DNA from 4 places in the Mesorhizobium sp. P2_B5 genome. Region 4 is predicted to be linked to each of the others. Evidence: predicted binding sites of a transcription regulator. Region 4 holds the regulator's gene; each other region holds the start of a gene.
What was found. Region 4 encodes PhoB, which activates phosphate uptake and scavenging genes when phosphate is short. Its sites were predicted from a motif close to TGTCATNNANCTGTCAT; they were not measured.
Positions count from the first base shown of each region.

Region 1: phnF (phosphonate metabolism transcriptional regulator PhnF) is a predicted target of PhoB. The motif match lies at 2,271-2,287, and genes of this name have one in related genera.
Region 2: AC1D1N_RS08795 (esterase-like activity of phytase family protein) is a predicted target of PhoB. The motif match lies at 1,903-1,919, and genes of this name have one in related genera.
Region 3: phnC (phosphonate ABC transporter ATP-binding protein) is a predicted target of PhoB. The motif match lies at 1,528-1,544, and genes of this name have one in related genera.

Region 1 is NZ_JBFUDJ010000016.1:80,859-85,066, forward strand. Features, by position in the region: gene AC1D1N_RS30375 (ABC transporter permease) at 1-401, shown strand, start outside; gene AC1D1N_RS30380 (zinc-binding alcohol dehydrogenase family protein) at 469-1,485, shown strand; gene phnF (phosphonate metabolism transcriptional regulator PhnF) at 1,501-2,250, opposite strand; gene phnG (phosphonate C-P lyase system protein PhnG) at 2,369-2,830, shown strand; gene phnH (phosphonate C-P lyase system protein PhnH) at 2,830-3,441, shown strand; gene AC1D1N_RS30400 (carbon-phosphorus lyase complex subunit) at 3,444-4,208, shown strand, end outside.
Region 2 is NZ_JBFUDJ010000002.1:466,457-470,664, forward strand. Features, by position in the region: gene AC1D1N_RS08780 (LacI family DNA-binding transcriptional regulator) at 1-679, shown strand, start outside; gene AC1D1N_RS08785 (ferritin family protein) at 708-1,022, opposite strand; gene AC1D1N_RS08790 (bestrophin-like domain) at 1,095-1,850, opposite strand; gene AC1D1N_RS08795 (esterase-like activity of phytase family protein) at 2,021-3,502, shown strand; gene AC1D1N_RS08800 (L,D-transpeptidase) at 3,580-4,208, opposite strand, start outside.
Region 3 is NZ_JBFUDJ010000016.1:87,739-91,946, forward strand. Features, by position in the region: gene phnL (phosphonate C-P lyase system protein PhnL) at 1-67, shown strand, start outside; gene AC1D1N_RS30420 (DapH/DapD/GlmU-related protein) at 64-681, shown strand; gene AC1D1N_RS30425 (DUF1868 domain-containing protein) at 770-1,480, shown strand; gene phnC (phosphonate ABC transporter ATP-binding protein) at 1,616-2,464, shown strand; gene phnD (phosphonate ABC transporter substrate-binding protein) at 2,553-3,461, shown strand; gene phnE (phosphonate ABC transporter, permease protein PhnE) at 3,518-4,208, shown strand, end outside.
Region 4 is NZ_JBFUDJ010000001.1:99,602-103,809, reverse strand. Features, by position in the region: gene pstA (phosphate ABC transporter permease PstA) at 1-664, shown strand, start outside; gene pstB (phosphate ABC transporter ATP-binding protein PstB) at 682-1,506, shown strand; gene phoU (phosphate signaling complex protein PhoU) at 1,548-2,252, shown strand; gene phoB (phosphate regulon transcriptional regulator PhoB) at 2,269-2,958, shown strand; gene AC1D1N_RS00495 (ROK family protein) at 2,983-4,208, opposite strand, start outside.

The sequences.
Region 1 (4,208 bases), on a different contig from region 4:
ACAGCCGCTGGGGCCGCTATCTGTTCTCGGTCGGCTCCAACGCCGAGGCCTCGCGCCTCTCCGGCGTCAATGTCCAGCGCACCATCTACATGGCCTACACGCTGTCTGGCCTGTGCGCGGCCTTTGTCGGCGTGCTTTTGGCCTCACGCATCGGCATCGGCAACCCGACCCAGGCCGAGGGCTGGGAACTGCAGGCGATCGCCTCCTCGGTGATCGGCGGCACCTCGCTGTTCGGCGCCGTCGGCTCCGTGCACGGGCCGCTGCTTGGCGCCTTCATCCTCGCCACCATCAACAACGGCGCCAACCTCTTGAACGTCAACGCCTTCTGGCAGCGCATCATTACCGGCGCGCTGATCATCATCATCGTCTATTTCGACGGCCTGCGCCGTCGCGGCAAATAGTCCTCCCTGACCTTTTCGCCGGTCCGCTCGACGGACCGGCGCCTTTTTTGAACACTGGAATTGCTGAATGAAAGCCGTCGTTTGCCGCTCGCCTGGCGACCTTGTCCTGGAAGACCGCGCCGCACCAGGCGCACCACCTGCCGGCTGGGCGCTGATCGCGGTCAGCCATATCGGCATATGCGGTACCGACTACCACATCTTCGAGGGCAAGCACCCGTTCCTTGCCTACCCCCGCATCATGGGCCACGAAGTGTCGGGCACCATCGTCGAGGCCGGTGAAGGCGTCGAACTCGCCGTCGGCGAGCCCGTCATCATCAACCCCTACCTCGCTTGCGGCAAATGCATCGCCTGCCGGCAGGGCAAGCCGAATTGCTGTGTGCGGATCGAAGTGCTCGGCGTGCATCGCGACGGCGCCATGGCCGAGCAGATCCTGGTGCCGGCACAGAATCTTTATCCGGCAAACGGCCTGTCGCTGGCCGATGCCGCTGCCGTCGAATTTCTCGCGATCGGCGCGCATGCCGTGCGCCGTGCCCGCGCTGAACCAGGCGCCCGCACGCTGGTCATCGGCGCAGGGCCGATTGGGCTTGGCACGGCGATCTTCGCCCGCATTGCAGGGCTCGATGTCAGCCTGCTCGACATGAGCACGGAGCGGCTGGATTTTGCCAAAGGCGAACTCGGCTTCGCCACGCTCGACGGCTCGCAAAAGGCGGCAGCCGAACTGGTGCGCGATGCAACCGGCGCCGAAGGCTTCGACGTGGTTTTCGACGCCACCGGCAACACCGCCTCGGTGCAATCTGCCTTCGCCCACGTCGCGCATGGCGGCACGCTGGTTCTGGTCAGCGTCGTCAAGGACGACATCGTCTTTTCCGACCCCGAATTCCACAAGCGCGAGATGACCTTGGTCGGCAGCCGCAATGCGCTCAAGGCCGACTTCGACCACGTCGCCGCCTCCATCCGCAACGGCGCCGTGCCGCTGGCGAAACTCGTCACCCATCGCACGACGCTGGCCGGCACGCCGTACGATCTCGCCCGCTGGGCGCATGAGAAATCCGGGCTGATCAAAGCTGTGATCGAGGTGGGGTAGGGCCAGCAGGCGGGCTTACAGCGCCGACAGTTTCAGCTCCACCCGCTCCGCCGGAAACCGCGTTTCGGAGAACTGGACCGGTCGGCCATCCGTCGTGACATTGACGGCGACGGCGACCAGCACGATGGCCCCCGGCTGCAGGTTGAGGTCGGCAAGGTCGGCGGCATCGGCATGGCGTGCCGACAGCACCGTCGATTGCCTGAGATAATCATCCACGCCGAAACGCCGAAGCGAGGCGGTGATCGAACCGGTCTCCGCCATCACGGCATCGATGCCTGCGAAGCGCTTGGCCTCGTACCAGCTGGCAGCGCGCGACACCGGCCGGCCGTCTGCTTCGCCGCGCGTCTCCAGCCGGATCACCTCAGTGCCCCTCACAAGCCCAAGCCCGTCGGCGACGCGCTGGCTGGCCGGTTCGACCGCTGATGTAAGCAACACGATGTGCCGTTCCGAAGTCTGTCCTTGCAGACCCGTCGAAAACCGCGTCCGGGCACCGATCGGATAGGACAGCCGCTTGCGCGACAAGACGAAGGTGCCGCGCCCCTGCTCGGCCCGCAGCACGCCTTCCTGAACCAGCGTTGATATGGCGCTGCGCACCGTGTGGCGGTTGACGCCGTAGCGTTCGGCCAGCGCCACCTCTGGCGGCAACGCGGCATTCTCGGCAAAATCGCCGGCGGCGATCGAATGCAGGATCTGGTCGGCGATCTGCCGCCACAATGAGACGCCGCTGCGCCGTTCAATGCTGCTCGCCATCTGTTGCCCGGCCATTTTTGCCCCGATCACGCCCATGTCATCCACCAGTCATGGACACGGGTTAGATAATAGGTATAATTTGTATAGTTGTCTATATCACTAGACAAATTTTACACATTCAGGGAGTTGGTGCATGCGAGGACAGGAAGCCCGCGACCAGGCCGAGCGCAAAGCCCTCATGGCGACGCTGGCGCAGGCGAGCGGCGACGATGTAGCCCGGCTCTGGGACGAGGCCGGTCTGACCTCGGAGGCCGAGCTTCTGCGCGGGCCGGAAACTGGACTGGTCACGGTGCGTGGCCGCATCGGCGGCGGGGGCGCGCCCTTCAATGTCGGTGAAGCCACGGTCACCCGCGCCACCGTGCGGCTCCCCTCCGGGCAGGTCGGCCACAGCTACATGCTCGGCCGCGACCGGAAGAAGGCGAAGCTGGCGGCGATCGCCGACGCGCTCTGGCAGGACCCAGCCCAGCGCCATACGGTCGAGACAGCGCTGGTGGCGCCGTTGCGGGTCGCCCAAGGCGAGGCACGCGAGAAGCGCCGGGCCGAGACGGCAGCAACGAAAGTGGATTTCTTCACCATGGTGCGCGGAGAAGACTGATGGACATCGCAACACAAGCAATCGACGGCGGTTTCGCCGACCCGGTGTTCAACGCCCAGACCGTCTTCCGCGCCGTCATGGACGCCATGGCACGGCCTGGCAGCGTGCAGCCTCTGCCGGTCTTCGCCCGCCCGCCGGCGCCGCTGTCGGTCACCGCCGGCGCCATCGCGCTGGCGCTGTGCGACAACGACACGCCGCTCTGGCTCGACCCTGCTCTGCAGGCGTCCGCGGCGGTCAAATCCTGGCTCGGCTTCCACACGGGTGCGCCGCTTGCCAACACGCCGGCCGATGCGCATTTCGCCTTGATTGCCAACCCGGCGGAGATGGCGGCGCTCGACGGCTTTTCGCAAGGCACGCAGGACTACCCCGATCGGTCGACGACGCTGATCCTGCAGGTCGGCAATCTCGTCTCTGGCGCGCCGCTGCTGCTCGAAGGTCCCGGCATCGAAACCACCGCGACCATCGCGCCGGCGCAGATGCCGCGGCACTTCGTCGAACAGTGGAAGCAGAACATCAGCCGGTTTCCGCGCGGCGTCGACATCATCCTGGCGGCGCCCGACGGCGTCGCCTGCCTGCCGCGCACGACACGCATCAAGACGATGGAGGCGTAAAAATGTATGTCGCGGTAAAAGGCGGTGAAGCCGCTATCGCCAATGCCCACAGCCTGCTCGCCGACCGCCGGCGCGGCGACCGTTCGGTGCCGGCACTGCGCCTCGACCAGATCGTCGAGCAGCTGGCGCTCGGCGTCGACCGGGTGATGAGCGAAGGCTCGCTTTACGACCGTGAACTGGCCGCGCTCGCCATCGTCCAAGCGCGCGGCGACATGATCGAGGCGATCTTCCTGGTGCGCGCCTACCGCACGACGCTGCCACGCTTCGGCTACAGCAATCCTATCGACACCGGCGCGATGCTGGTCGAGCGGCGCGTGTCGGCGACCTACAAGGATTTGCCCGGCGGCCAGTTGCTTGGGCCGACCTTTGACTACACCCACCGGCTGCTCGACCCCGAGCTTGCCGCCGGCGCCGATGTCGCCGAGCCGTTGCAGCGCGTTGGTGAAGCGGAGGCGATGCCGCGCGTTTCGGCGATCCTTGCCCGCGAAGGCCTGATCGAGCCGGACGGCGAGATGCCGCAGGACCATGTTCCCGGCGACATCACCCGTGAGCCGCTGGAATTCCCGATGGCGCGCGACATCCGTCTGCAGGCGCTGTCGCGCGGCGATGAGGGTTTCCTGCTGGCGCTCGGCTATTCCACCCAGCGCGGCTATGCCCGCAACCATCCCTTTGTCGGTGAGATCCGCATCGGCGAGGTCGAGCTGGAGCTCGACGTGCCGGAACTGCCCTTCGCCGTGCCGCTCGGCTCGGTCCGCGTCACCGAATGC
Region 2 (4,208 bases), on a different contig from region 4:
CGTGGTTGAGACGCGCCGGGCCGACGCGGTCGTGTTGGCCAATACACGGCGGGAAGACGATCGGATCGACTATCTCAGCAAGGCCGGCTTTCCCTTCGCCACGCTTGGCCGAAGTCAATCCGGCGACGACACCTACCCTTCGCTCGATATCGATTTCGAGAGGGCGGGTGATGAAGCCGTCGGCCGGCTGGTCGCGCGCGGCCACCGCCGCATTGCCGCCATCCGCCCTTCGCTTGATCTCAACTTCGGCTACCTGTTCCTCGACGGCTACCGCAAGGCGCTGAAGCGGCACGGCATCGAAGTCGACCCCGGCCTGATCGCCGACGGCTTCATCAACGAGGCCGGAGGCTACCAGGTGACGCCGCGCGTGATGCTCTCCAAGGACCGGCCCACAGCCATCATCTTCAACAATGACGCAATGGCGCTCGGCGGCTGCAAGGCACTGGCCGAGATGGGCATCAGGCCCGGCCACGACATCGCGGTGATCGTCATCGTCGACACGCCGCTTTGCCGCTACTTTTCGCCGGCGCTGACCGCCTTCCGTCCGTCGCTGGAGCCCATGGGCCGGCGGCTGGCCGAAATGCTGCTGGCCTCGCTCCCCGCCTTCGCCGGCCCCGAAGGCACACGCATCATCCGCGAAGTCTGGCCGCTGGAACTGATCGCACGCGACAGCGATTGATCCGCCGCGGGATGTAGGTCGGTCGGCCTCAATCCACCTTCTTCTCGCCCTTCTCGCCGGCCTTGACGATGTCGCCCGTGGTGAACAGGATTTCCTTCAGCTCCGCCCGCCAGTCTTTCTTCTGGCGCAGCAGGAATTCGAGATCCATGCCGAAATGCTTGAACTCCTCGCCTTGCGCGTTTTTCATGATCGCCTTGGCCTGCGGGTCCTTTTCCACCGACATGCGCTGTTCGTACCAGCCGATCGCCTCCGCCTCCTCAATCAGCGAAGTGATCATGCGGGCGAAGGTCCGCACCTTCTGCGTCAATTCTTCCGGCGGCTCGTGATACTGATCGAAACCCATGTCGCCCTCCCGAAAATGGACCGGCAAATCCAGCCGTATCCAGGAATGCGTTGGAGCGCCGCGGGTTCCGCCTCACTGCTGCAATTCGACCAAAGCCCTCTGCAAAGGCGCCGACGAAATCTGGATCGGGCCGGAGAACGGCACATCCATGTCGAGGATCAGGTAAAGCGCTCCGGCAATCAGCGCTGCCGACACCACGAACGTCTCTATGGTGATGGCATTTCGCGGCGCCCTGAAACCGAAACTGGCGAAGATCAGCACCAGCCAGGCAACGAGCATAACGATCAGCGGCCGCGGGATGGTACCTTCCGATTGCTCGATCAAAGCCCAGCGCAGTTCCACCACCTTCTGCAGATGCTGGTGGGCGTCCTCCAGCAGGGAACCATGCGCTGCGTCAGCAGGCTGCAGAGCGGTCAATCGTGTGCTGATCTCGGTCAACAGACGTTCAGACAGCCGGTTGGCGACGAGGGGTGTTTCGTTGGCTTCTGTCCAGTTGTTGGTCTGTCTTTGCACATAAGCGACCAGCGGCTGACGGACCTCGGCGGTCTCGGGCCCATATTGCCGAAGCGACCGGTCGAGAAGGATCAACTCGGTCGCATATGTGTGCACGTTGCGGTCGATCGACTCGAAAGTGTTCTTGGCCGAGTTGATCATGAGACCAAGCACCAGCGAGGTCATGACGACGAACAGGTTGGCGGCCAGCCGTACCACATTGTTGGTGTCGTCCTCGCGGTGATGCGCGGGCAATTTGCCATAGACAGCCATGCTGACCAGCGGCGCCGCCATCAGGCAGAGGAAAACGGCCACCGCGATGAGTGTTTCCTGCATGCAGCCATTTCTGCACGGCAAGCACCGAATGCCAATGGCCGGCAGAACGCCTTGTCACGCAAGTATCATGTTCGCGTCCTAGACCGCTTTGCGGGGGGCGACATCGTCGATGCGACGCGGAGCCCTTTGCAGTCTCGGCCGCTTGAAGGCTTGTCATAAAGAGGATCTCCATGAAAATCTCGCACCGAACCCTGTCGCTCGGCGTCGCGTTGGCGCTGTTTACCGCTTTGACCCCTGCCCTTGCCGACAGCACCGCCACCGTTGGCGGTGTCAGCTTCGTCAACAAGGGCTTGGTCGGCGTCGGTCGCCTCCCGGCCGACCTGAAGGACAAGTTCGGCGAGACCTTCGGCTCCGGCTCCGGCATGTCGATCGACGCCGCAAGCTGGACGCATGACGCCAACGGCTACAAGGGTTCGCTGTGGCTGCTGCCGGACCGTGGCTACAATGTCGTCGGCACCACCGACTACCGGCCGCGCCTCAACACTATTCGTATCGAGCTCACGCCGACCGCGCTGGGCGCCACGCCCGCCGCCGGCCAGGAACAGACCGGCGTCAAGGCGACGCTTGCCGATTCCCTGCTGCTGACCGATGACAAGGGCGCCGACGCCACCGGTCTTGATCCGTCGAATGGCGTGCGCGCGGCAAGCGGCGACCTGCCGATCCTCCCCGAAGCCAACGGCAAGCTGGCGCTCGACAATGAGGCGATCGCCCGCCTGCCCGACGGCACCATGTTCATCTCGGATGAATACGGCCCCAACATCTACCGCTTCTCGGCCGAGGGCCATTTGTTGTCGGCAACGCAGCCGCCGGCGGCCTTGGTACCGATGCGCAAGGGCACGCCGAACTTCGCCTCCGACAATCCAGGCCCCGGCGCGGCCGAGCCAGATCCGAAGGATCCCGAGACCGGCCGCCAGAACAACCAGGGCCTCGAAGGCATGGCGCTGACGCCGGACGGCAAGTCGCTGATCGCGGTGCTGCAGTCGGCGCCGCGCCAGGATGGCGGCGATTCCGGTGCGACGCGCCAGAACACCCGCGCCCTGGTCTATGACGCCTCCGACCCGGCCCATCTCAAGCAGGCGCACGAATATGTCATACCGCTGCCTGTGTTCAAGGACGACAAGGGCAAGACCAAGGTCGCCGCGCAGAGCGAGATCGTGGCGCTGTCCGACAAAACCTTCCTGATGCTGGCGCGCGACAGCGGCAGCGGCCAGGGCGTGAAGGGCGACACCTCGCTGGTGCGCCAGATCTTCGTCGTCGACGTCTCTGGTGCGACCGACATTGCCGGCGGCGCCTTCGATGCCGCCGACAAGCCTGTGGCGCCCAAGGGCGTGCTCGACCCCTCGGTGACGCCGGCCAAGCTGACGCCGTTCATCGACATCAACGACAACAAGGAACTCGGTCGCTTCGGCCTGCATGACGGCAAGCCGAACGACAAGAACAACCTGTCGGAGAAGTGGGAGGCAATGTCGGTGGTCAGCGTGCTCGATCCGGCGCTGCCCGACGACTATTTCCTGTTCGTCGGCAACGACAACGACTTCCTCGCCCAGGACGGCTTCCAGGTCGGCGCGCCCTACAAGGCCGAGGACGGCGCCGATGTCGACACCATGTTCCTGGTCTATCAGGTCACGCTGCCGGGCCTCGCCAAGAAGTAGTCGTATACAACAGACAAAAAGCGGAGGTACCCGGGCGCCTCCGCTTTTTTGTCGGCGATCAGCGAACCGTTGATGTCCTATTTCAGGATCTCCGCATCCCTCGGCACGCCGGCATCGATCGGCTCGGCGGTCCTGTTCGACACGGCGGAGCTCTCCCCAGCGATCGAGAAGTTCGCGCGCACGTGGACCTGGGTTACGCCGTTGACCCGGCTGTAGAGGTCGATGATGTCCTGGTTCATGAAGCGCACGCAGCCCGACGACGCGTTCTTGCCGATGGAATCCCATTCCGGCGTGCCATGCAGCCGGTACATCGTGTCCTTGCCGTCGCGGAAGAGATAGAGCGCGCGGGCGCCGAGCGGGCTCTGCGGTCCCGGCGGCATGCCGTCCTTGTATTTCGCCAGTTCGGGGCGGCGCTGGATCATTTCCGGCGGCGGCGTCCACACCGGCCACTTCTTGCGCGCCTGGACCACGGCGCTGCCGGTCCAGCCGAACCCGGCCTTGCCTAGGCTGACGCCGTAACGGATCGCCTTGCCGCCATCGCGCACCAGATAGAGGAAATGCTCCGACGTATCGACGACGATGGTGCCCGGTTTTTCGCCGGTCGGGTCGGTCACGATCTGGCGCACGAACTTCGGATCGAGCTTGGATATCGGGATCGCCGGCAGTTGATAGCCCTCGTCGACGCGTGCCGCGTACATGCTTTCGG
Region 3 (4,208 bases), on a different contig from region 4:
CCGTGATGCCGTCGCCGATCGCATCATCGACGTTACCTCTTTCGCCGCCGGAATAATCGCCGCATGAGCAGGAAATTGTCGGAGGCGCCATTCGTCCACGAAACGGCGCAGGTCGAAAACTCGACATTGGGCCGCTGGACCGAGATCGCCGACCGCAGCCGGGTGTCCGAGAGCATCCTCGGCGACTATTCCTACATGATGCAGGACTGCGCCGTCTGGTGCGCGACGATCGGCAAGTTTTCCAACATCGCAGCAAGTGTGCGCATCAACGCCACCAACCACCCGACCTGGCGGCCGACACTGCATCACTTCACCTACCGCGCCTCCGACTATTGGGACGACGCTGAGCATGAGAGCGAATTCTTCGCCCAGCGGCGTGCCAAGCGCGTCACCATCGGCCACGACACCTGGCTCGGCCACGGCTCGACCATCCTGCCCGGCGTGACTGTCGGCGACGGCGCCGCGGTCGGCGCCGGCGCTGTCGTGTCGAAGGATGTCGCCCCCTACACCATCGTCGGCGGTGTGCCGGCAAAACCGATCCGCGAACGCTTCGATCGCCGCACCGCCGAACGTTACCAGGCGCTTGCATGGTGGGATTGGGATCATACCAGGCTGCGCGCCGCGCTCGACGATTTTCGCGAGCTAGGGGCTGAGGCTTTCTTGGAAAAATACGGCGGATAGCCGATCACATCATCGTCATAAGACCGGCCCGATTCACATCCCTGACACAGGACTCGGGGCAAGACGCGGTCTTCCCTTGGAGATCGCAATGCCTCAAACCATCAGACCCTCGCTCGCCGGCTTTTTCGAAGGCACCAACCCCAAGCCTCCGGTGCACCTGGGTACACGCTACGACACAGCGGGCAATTTTCTTCTCGAGCCCGGCAATACGGTCGTCAGCCATCTCGTCAACGGGTCGCCTTCCGAAGCTGTTGTCATCGAGGTGCGCGAGCGCATGCGCGCCATGCCGGATGCCGACCGGCTGGCCTTCACGCCCATCTCCAGCCTGCACATGACGCTGTTCCAGGGCATCATCGAATATCGCCGCCGCCTGCCTTACTGGCCGCAGGACGTGCCGCTCGACACCAGCATCGACGCCATGACCAGCCTCTATCTGGAGCGCTTGAAAGGCTTCCGGGGCCGCGGCCCATTCAAGGTCGAGGTGATCGAAGTCGTGCCGACCGGGCTCACCGTTGCCGGCGCGACGGAGGAGGACCGGCGCGTCATGAGCGCATGGCGCGACGCGCTGTCGGTGCCGTTCGGCTACCGCCACCCCGATCACGACGCTTACACCTTCCACATCACCTTTGCCTACCAGATCCAGCGCCTCGCCGATGACAGGGCCGCCGCTTGGCAGGACTTCTTCGACGACAGTCTCGCCGAGTTCGCCCGCAGGGCGCCGGTGATCGAGTTGCAGCCGCCGGCCTTCTGCAACTTCAAGGACATGAAGCATTTCGAGGAGTTGCTGGTGCTGGGCTGACCACCGGCACCTTCTCCGGCGCACGGGTCTGTGGGCGGTAACAAAACTGACATCAATCCGACACCGCAGGTTCATGCGGCTGCGCTAGCGAGGGTTAACAGACCTTCAAACTGCGACCGGACTGAAAGTTACGCCATGTCAGCAACGCTCGAAATCCGCGGCGTGTCCCGCCGATTTGGCAAGAACACCGCCGTCAGCGCCATCGACCTGTCGATCCCGCAGGGCCAGATGGTCGGCATCATCGGTCGTTCCGGCGCCGGCAAGTCCACCCTTCTTCGCATGATCAACCGTCTCATCGACCCCAGCCAGGGGTCGATTTTTTTTGACGGCGCCGAGGTTTCCCAGCTGCGCGGCTCGCCACTCAGGCGCTGGCAGCGCGATTGCGCCATGATCTTCCAGCAGTTCAACCTTGTGCCGCGCCTCGACGTCCTGACCAACGTTCTGCTTGGCCGGCTCAATCACCGTTCGACCGTCTCCAATCTGCTCGGCATGTTTACCCGCGCCGAATGCGCCGAGGCGGTCGCGGCGCTCGAACGCCTCGATATCGCCCGCACCGCACTTCAGCCCGCCGGCACGCTGTCCGGCGGCCAGCAGCAGCGTGTCGCCATTGCCCGCGCCATGATGCAGCAGCCCAAGGTGCTGCTCGCCGACGAGCCGATCGCCTCGCTCGACCCGCTCAACGCCAAGGTGGTGATGGACTCGCTGCAGGACATCAATCTGCGCGAGGGCATCACCGTCGTCACCAACCTGCACACGCTGGACACCGCGCGTGCCTATTGCAACCGCATCATCGGCATGGCCGCCGGCAAGGTCGTCTTCGACGGCGCGCCGGAAGAGCTCAACCGCGAAGCCGTGCGCCAGGTCTACGGCGCCGACAGCAATGGCGCTGAAATCTCTGAGGCCATCACCTCGACCAGCATCGCCTACAAGCAAAAGATCGAAGCATCCGCCAGCCCGCTCGAGCCGGCATTCCCGGGATACTGAGCGGCTGGGATCGTCAGCCCGCGTCAAGGGCATCTGTCAAAATCAAGAACGCTGCCGGCGCGGGGCCGGAACCTACAGGAGAGATAAAATGTTCAGGAAGATGGTTTTCAGCGCCATATCGGTGCTCGCCATGGCGACCAGCGCTGCTCATGCGGCCGACATGAAGGAATTCCGCGTCGGCATCCTCGGCGGCGAGAACGAAACCGACCGTCTGCGCAACTACCAGTGCCTGGCCGACCATCTGAAGACCGAATTCGGCTTCGAAAAAGTGTCGCTGTTCCCGGCCGCCGACTATGACGGCGTCATCCAGGGCCTGCTCGGCGGCACGCTCGACTTCGCCGAACTCGGCGCTTCCGGCTATGCCAGCGTCTACATCAAGGACCCGAAGGCGGTCACCCCGATCCTCACCACCCAGCAGACCGACGGCGCCACCGGCTATTATTCGATCGGCCTGGCGCTGAAGTCCTCGGGCATCACCGACATCAAGTCGGCCAAGGGCAAGAAGCTCGGCTATGCCGATCCGGATTCGACCTCGGGCTACCTGATCCCGCTGACCCAGATCCCGAAGGACACCGGCGCTTCCAACGACGCTTTCTTCGCCTCGACTCAGTTCAATGGCGGCCATGAGAACAACATCCTCGCCGTCCGCGACGGCAAGGTCGACGTTGCCGTTGACGATTCCTCGGGCATCGGCGACTTCAAGAACGGCTACACCTCCGGCACCTTCCACAAGGTAACCGCCAAGGGCGCCGTCGACCCTAACGACTTCGTCGAAGTCTGGCGCTCGGGCCTGATCCCGAACGGCCCGCTGGTCGTGCGCACGGCGCTGGGCGACGACATGACCGCCAAGCTGACTGCGTTCTTCACCGCCCTGCCGACCAAGGACAAGGCCTGCTTCGAAGGCGTCGAAGGCGGCGATTTCACCGGCTACGTACCGGTCAAGCCTGACTTCTACAACGTCATCGTCGAAGCCCGTAAGGCAGCCATCGGCGGCTAACGGCAAAATCAGAAAGGGCGGCGTTTGATGCGCCGCCCTTTTTGCATGTCCCGATCATGACCATGTCAGCGACAGCCCGCTCCGACGCGACTCTGCAGGTAGCCAACGCCTGGCAGCGCCAGATATCGTTGCGACGGCTTTATACGATCCTCGGCATCGGCCTTCTGCTGGCGGCAACGCTGTCGAGCATGTGGTTCGCCGACGAGGCCAATGCCGGCCACTTCTGGGACCGGCTGCCGCATATACTCGACTTCCTGAGCTGGCTGATCCCCAAGGACTGGAACGATGTCTGGCGCGCGGTGTTCGACATCGCCTCGCCGCATGACACCGGCACCCAGGAGTTCAACTTCCCGCTCGGCCGCGTCTATGTCTGGGGCGGCTTCTACATCCCCGAATATTTCGAGCTGATGCTGACCACGCTCAACGTGGCGCTGGTCTCGACCTTTATCGGCTTCATCTTCGCCGTGCCATTTTCCTTCATCGCCGCGCGCAACCTGACGCCGCACCCGGTGCTGCGGCTCGTGGTCAAGCGCTTCATGGAATTGCTGCGCGCCTTTCCGGAGATCGTCATCGCCGGTCTGTTCGCAGCCATCGTCTCGACCGGCCCGATCGCCGCCATCATCGCCATCGGCCTGCATTCGATCGGTGCGCTGGGAAAGCTGTTCTACGAGATCAACGAGAACATCGACATGCGTGCCGAGGAAGGCTTGAGGGCGGTCGGCGGCAACTGGTTCGAGCGCGTGCGCT
Region 4 (4,208 bases):
GGCGATCATCGGCTCGTTCTACATGATGGTGATCGTGCTGCTTTTGGCGCTGCCGATCGGCGTCGCGGCCTCGATCTATCTCGAGGAATTCGCCAAGAAGAACCGCTTCACCGACCTGATCGAAGTCAACATCAACAATCTTGCGGCGGTGCCGTCGATCGTCTTCGGTCTGCTCGGCCTTGCCGTGTTCATCAACTTCCTCGGGATGCCGCGCTCGGCCGCCTTTGTCGGTGGCCTGGTGCTGACATTGATGACGCTGCCGACCATCATCATCGCGACGCGCGCGGCCCTTGCCGCGGTGCCGCCGTCGATCCGCTCGGCAGCGCTTGGGCTTGGCGCCTCGAAGATGCAGATGGTGTTCCAGCACATACTGCCGCTTGCCGCTCCCGGCATCCTGACCGGCACGATTATCGGCCTGGCGCGTGCGCTCGGCGAGACAGCACCGCTGCTTCTGATCGGCATGGTCGCCTTCGTCGCCGACTATCCGAAGACACCCTTCGATCCGGCGACCGCCCTGCCGGTGCAGATCTACATGTGGGCAAACGAGGCCGAACGCGCTTTTGTCGAGCGCATGTCCGGCGCCATCATCATCCTGCTCGTCTTCCTCATGGCCATGAACATCACCGCGATCGTGCTTCGGCGCCGGTTCGAGCGGCGCTGGTAGAAAAAAGGCAATTTGGTATGAACATCATGACCGAACAGTCTCTTGAAAACGCAGTGGGCGATAAAATGAACGCCAAGTCGAACGAAGTCATCAAGATGCGCGGCGACAAGGTCGGCGTGTTCTACGGCGAGAAGCAGGCGCTGTTCGACGTCAATCTCGACGTCCGCCAGAACCAGGTGACGGCGCTGATCGGCCCGTCCGGCTGCGGCAAGTCGACCTTCCTGCGCTGCCTCAACCGCATGAACGACACCATCGATTCGGCGCGGGTGACCGGCAAGATCACGCTCGACGAGGACGACATCTATGACAAGAACATCGACGTCGTCGAACTCAGGGCGCGCGTCGGCATGGTGTTCCAGAAGCCCAATCCGTTCCCGAAGTCGATCTACGAGAACGTTGCCTACGGCCCGCGCATCCATGGGCTGGCCAAGCGCAAGTCCGACATGGACCAGATCGTCGAGTCGAGCTTGAAGAAGGCGGCGATCTGGAACGAGGTCAAGGACCGCCTGCAGGAGCCCGGCACCGGCCTGTCCGGCGGCCAGCAGCAGCGCCTGTGCATCGCGCGCGCCATTGCGGTGTCGCCGGAAGTAATCCTGATGGACGAACCCTGCTCGGCGCTCGACCCGATTGCCACCGCACGCGTCGAGGAGCTGATCGACGAGCTGCGCCAGAATTACACGATCGTCATCGTCACCCACTCGATGCAGCAGGCGGCGCGCGTGTCGCAGCGCACGGCGATGTTCCACCTCGGCTACCTGGTCGAGGAGGGCGCCACCGACAAGATGTTCACCAATCCCGACGACAAGCGCACCCAGGACTACATTACCGGCCGCTTCGGCTGAGCCGTCCAGCGGTTGAATTTTCAGGCACGAGGACCACGATCATGGGTGAACATACCGTCGCCTCCTTCGATGAAGAGTTGGGCCAGATCAGCAAGCTGATCCGCGACATGGGCGATCTGGCCGGGTCGATGGTCAGCGGCTCGACAAAAGCGCTGCTCAATTCCGACAATGCGCTGGCGCAGCGCGTCGTGTCCGACGACGCCATCATGGACGCGCGCCAGCGGGAACTCGACGATCGTGCCATCACGCTCATCGCCAAGCGCCAGCCGATGGCCAACGATCTGCGTGCCGTGGTCGGCTCGATCCGCATGGCCGGCGACCTCGAGCGCATCGGCGATCTCGCCAAGAACATCGCCAAGCGCGTTGGCACCGTGGGCCTCAGCGTCACGCCGCGCGACCTCTCGCATTCCATCGATGCGATGGCGCAGCTGGTGCTGATCCAGGTGCAAGGGGTGGTCGAGGAATATGCCGCCGCGGATGCCGCAGCCCTGGCGAAACTCAGGAATGAGGACGAACGTATCGACGTCAAATACACGTCGGTGTTTCGTGAACTCTTGACCTACATGATGGAAGACCCGCGCAACATCACCGCCTGCACGCATCTCCTGTTCTGCGCCAAGAATCTGGAGCGCATCGGCGATCATGTCACCAACATCGCTGAAAATGCGTATTATGTGCTGACCGGCCAGCAATTGCCCGCCAATCGCCCGAAGCAGGACGAGACGGCGATGGCCACTTCGGCCTGACAAGGGTGAACTGCTGATGATCGCGCCACGCATCATGGTCGTGGAGGACGAGGAGCCGCTGGGCGTTCTTCTCCGCTACAACCTCGAATCCGAAGGCTACCAGGTCGAGGTGGTGACGCGCGGCGATGAGGCCGAAATCCGGTTGCAGGAAAATGTGCCCGACCTTCTGGTGCTCGACTGGATGGTGCCGGCTGTGTCCGGCATCGAGCTCTGCCGCCGGCTGCGCATGCGGCCCGAGACCGAACGGCTGCCGATCATCATGCTGACCGCGCGTGGCGAGGAGAGCGACCGCGTGCGTGGCCTGTCCACCGGCGCCGACGACTATCTGGTCAAGCCGTTCTCGACACCGGAATTCATGGCGCGCGTGAAAGCGTTGCTGCGCCGCGCCAAGCCGGAAGTGCTGTCCAGCGTGCTCAAGGTCGGCGACATCGTGCTCGACCGTGAATCGCACCGCGTCTACCGCAAGAAGAGCGAAATCAGGCTCGGACCGACCGAGTTCCGCCTGCTCGAATTCATGATGCGCCATCCCGGCCGCGTGTTCTCGCGCAGCCAGCTGCTCGACAATGTCTGGGGCGAGACGATCTATATCGACGAGCGCACGGTCGACGTGCATGTCGGTCGACTGCGCAAGGCGGTCAATAATGGCCGCATGCCCGACGTCATCCGCACCATCCGCGGCGCCGGCTACGCCATCCGGGAAGATTAGGCGCGCCGCGCTGTTGCCGGCCCCTCAGGCGACATGCTTGCCCGCTTTCGCCTGAATCCCCGGTGCGAAAATCTCCTGGTCGACGAAGCCGAGCGCGCGCATGGCGCAGCCTTCGCGGATCAGCGGCAGTTCGTTGGGCTCGGTGTCGAAGGAGATCGATTTCGAGTGCTGGCCGCCGGCGGTCTGAGCAATCGCCTCGCGCAATGCCGGTTCGATCAGATCGAACGCGGCGGCGCTGACTCCGACCATGGCGACAGGTGCTGGATCGATCAGCGCGAACAGGCTGCCGAGGCCGAAGCCGAGCGCCTCGCCGGCCTTGCGGTAGGCTTCGCGCTCGGGGCCATCGGTCTCGCGGGCACGTGCGGCGAGCGCCCGCATGTCGGCGTCGCCGACATCGACCGGTTCGGCATCCTCGCTCATCATTTTGGCGCTGCGCCAGATGGCGTAGTTGCCGGCATAGGCCTCCACGCAGCCGCGCCGCCCGCAACGGCACAGCGCGCCGCCGGGCCGATGGATCATGTGGCCGAACTCGCCGCCCGACGAATGGGTGCCGGTGAACAATTCGCCCTTCAGCACCAGCCCCATGCCGATGCCATGCGAGAGCAGGATAGCGATGAAATTGTCGCGGTAGCGCTCAGGCTGGCGCCATTGCAGCGCCACCGCCATCATGTTGCAGTCGTTTTCCATGGTGGCCGGAATGCCGAACTCCGCTTCCAGTATGTCGGCGAAGGCAATGTCGGTCAGCGGCGTGATCGGCGACCACAGCATGGCGCGGGCCTGCGAATCGGTGATGCCCTGGATGCCCATGGCAATACGGGCGACGCTCTGGACATCGAGGTCGGGGTCCTCGATCCGGCGCCGGACAATCGCTACGCATTCGCCGATCAGCTCGTCGCGCGGCATGGTCAGCGTGTCCAGCCGACGCTGCTCCTCGGCGATCACATGGCCGGCATAGTCGATGACGGTGACGGAGAGGAAGTTCAGCGACAGCACCACGGTCATCACCGCGGCGGCTTCGGGGTTGAGCGCAAGGCCAACCTGCGGCCGGCCGCGCTTCAGCGCACCCGTCTCGCCGGGTTTGCTCTCGGCCAGGATGCCTTCGGCAATCAAATCCGAGGAGATCGCCGATATGGTCGAGTGGCTGAGGCCGGTGGTCGCCGCAATCTCGGTCCGCGACGGCTGGCCGGCCCGGCGCACGGCCGAAATCACCATCGCGCGGTTGCGACGGCGCAGATCATCGTGGCGGATTC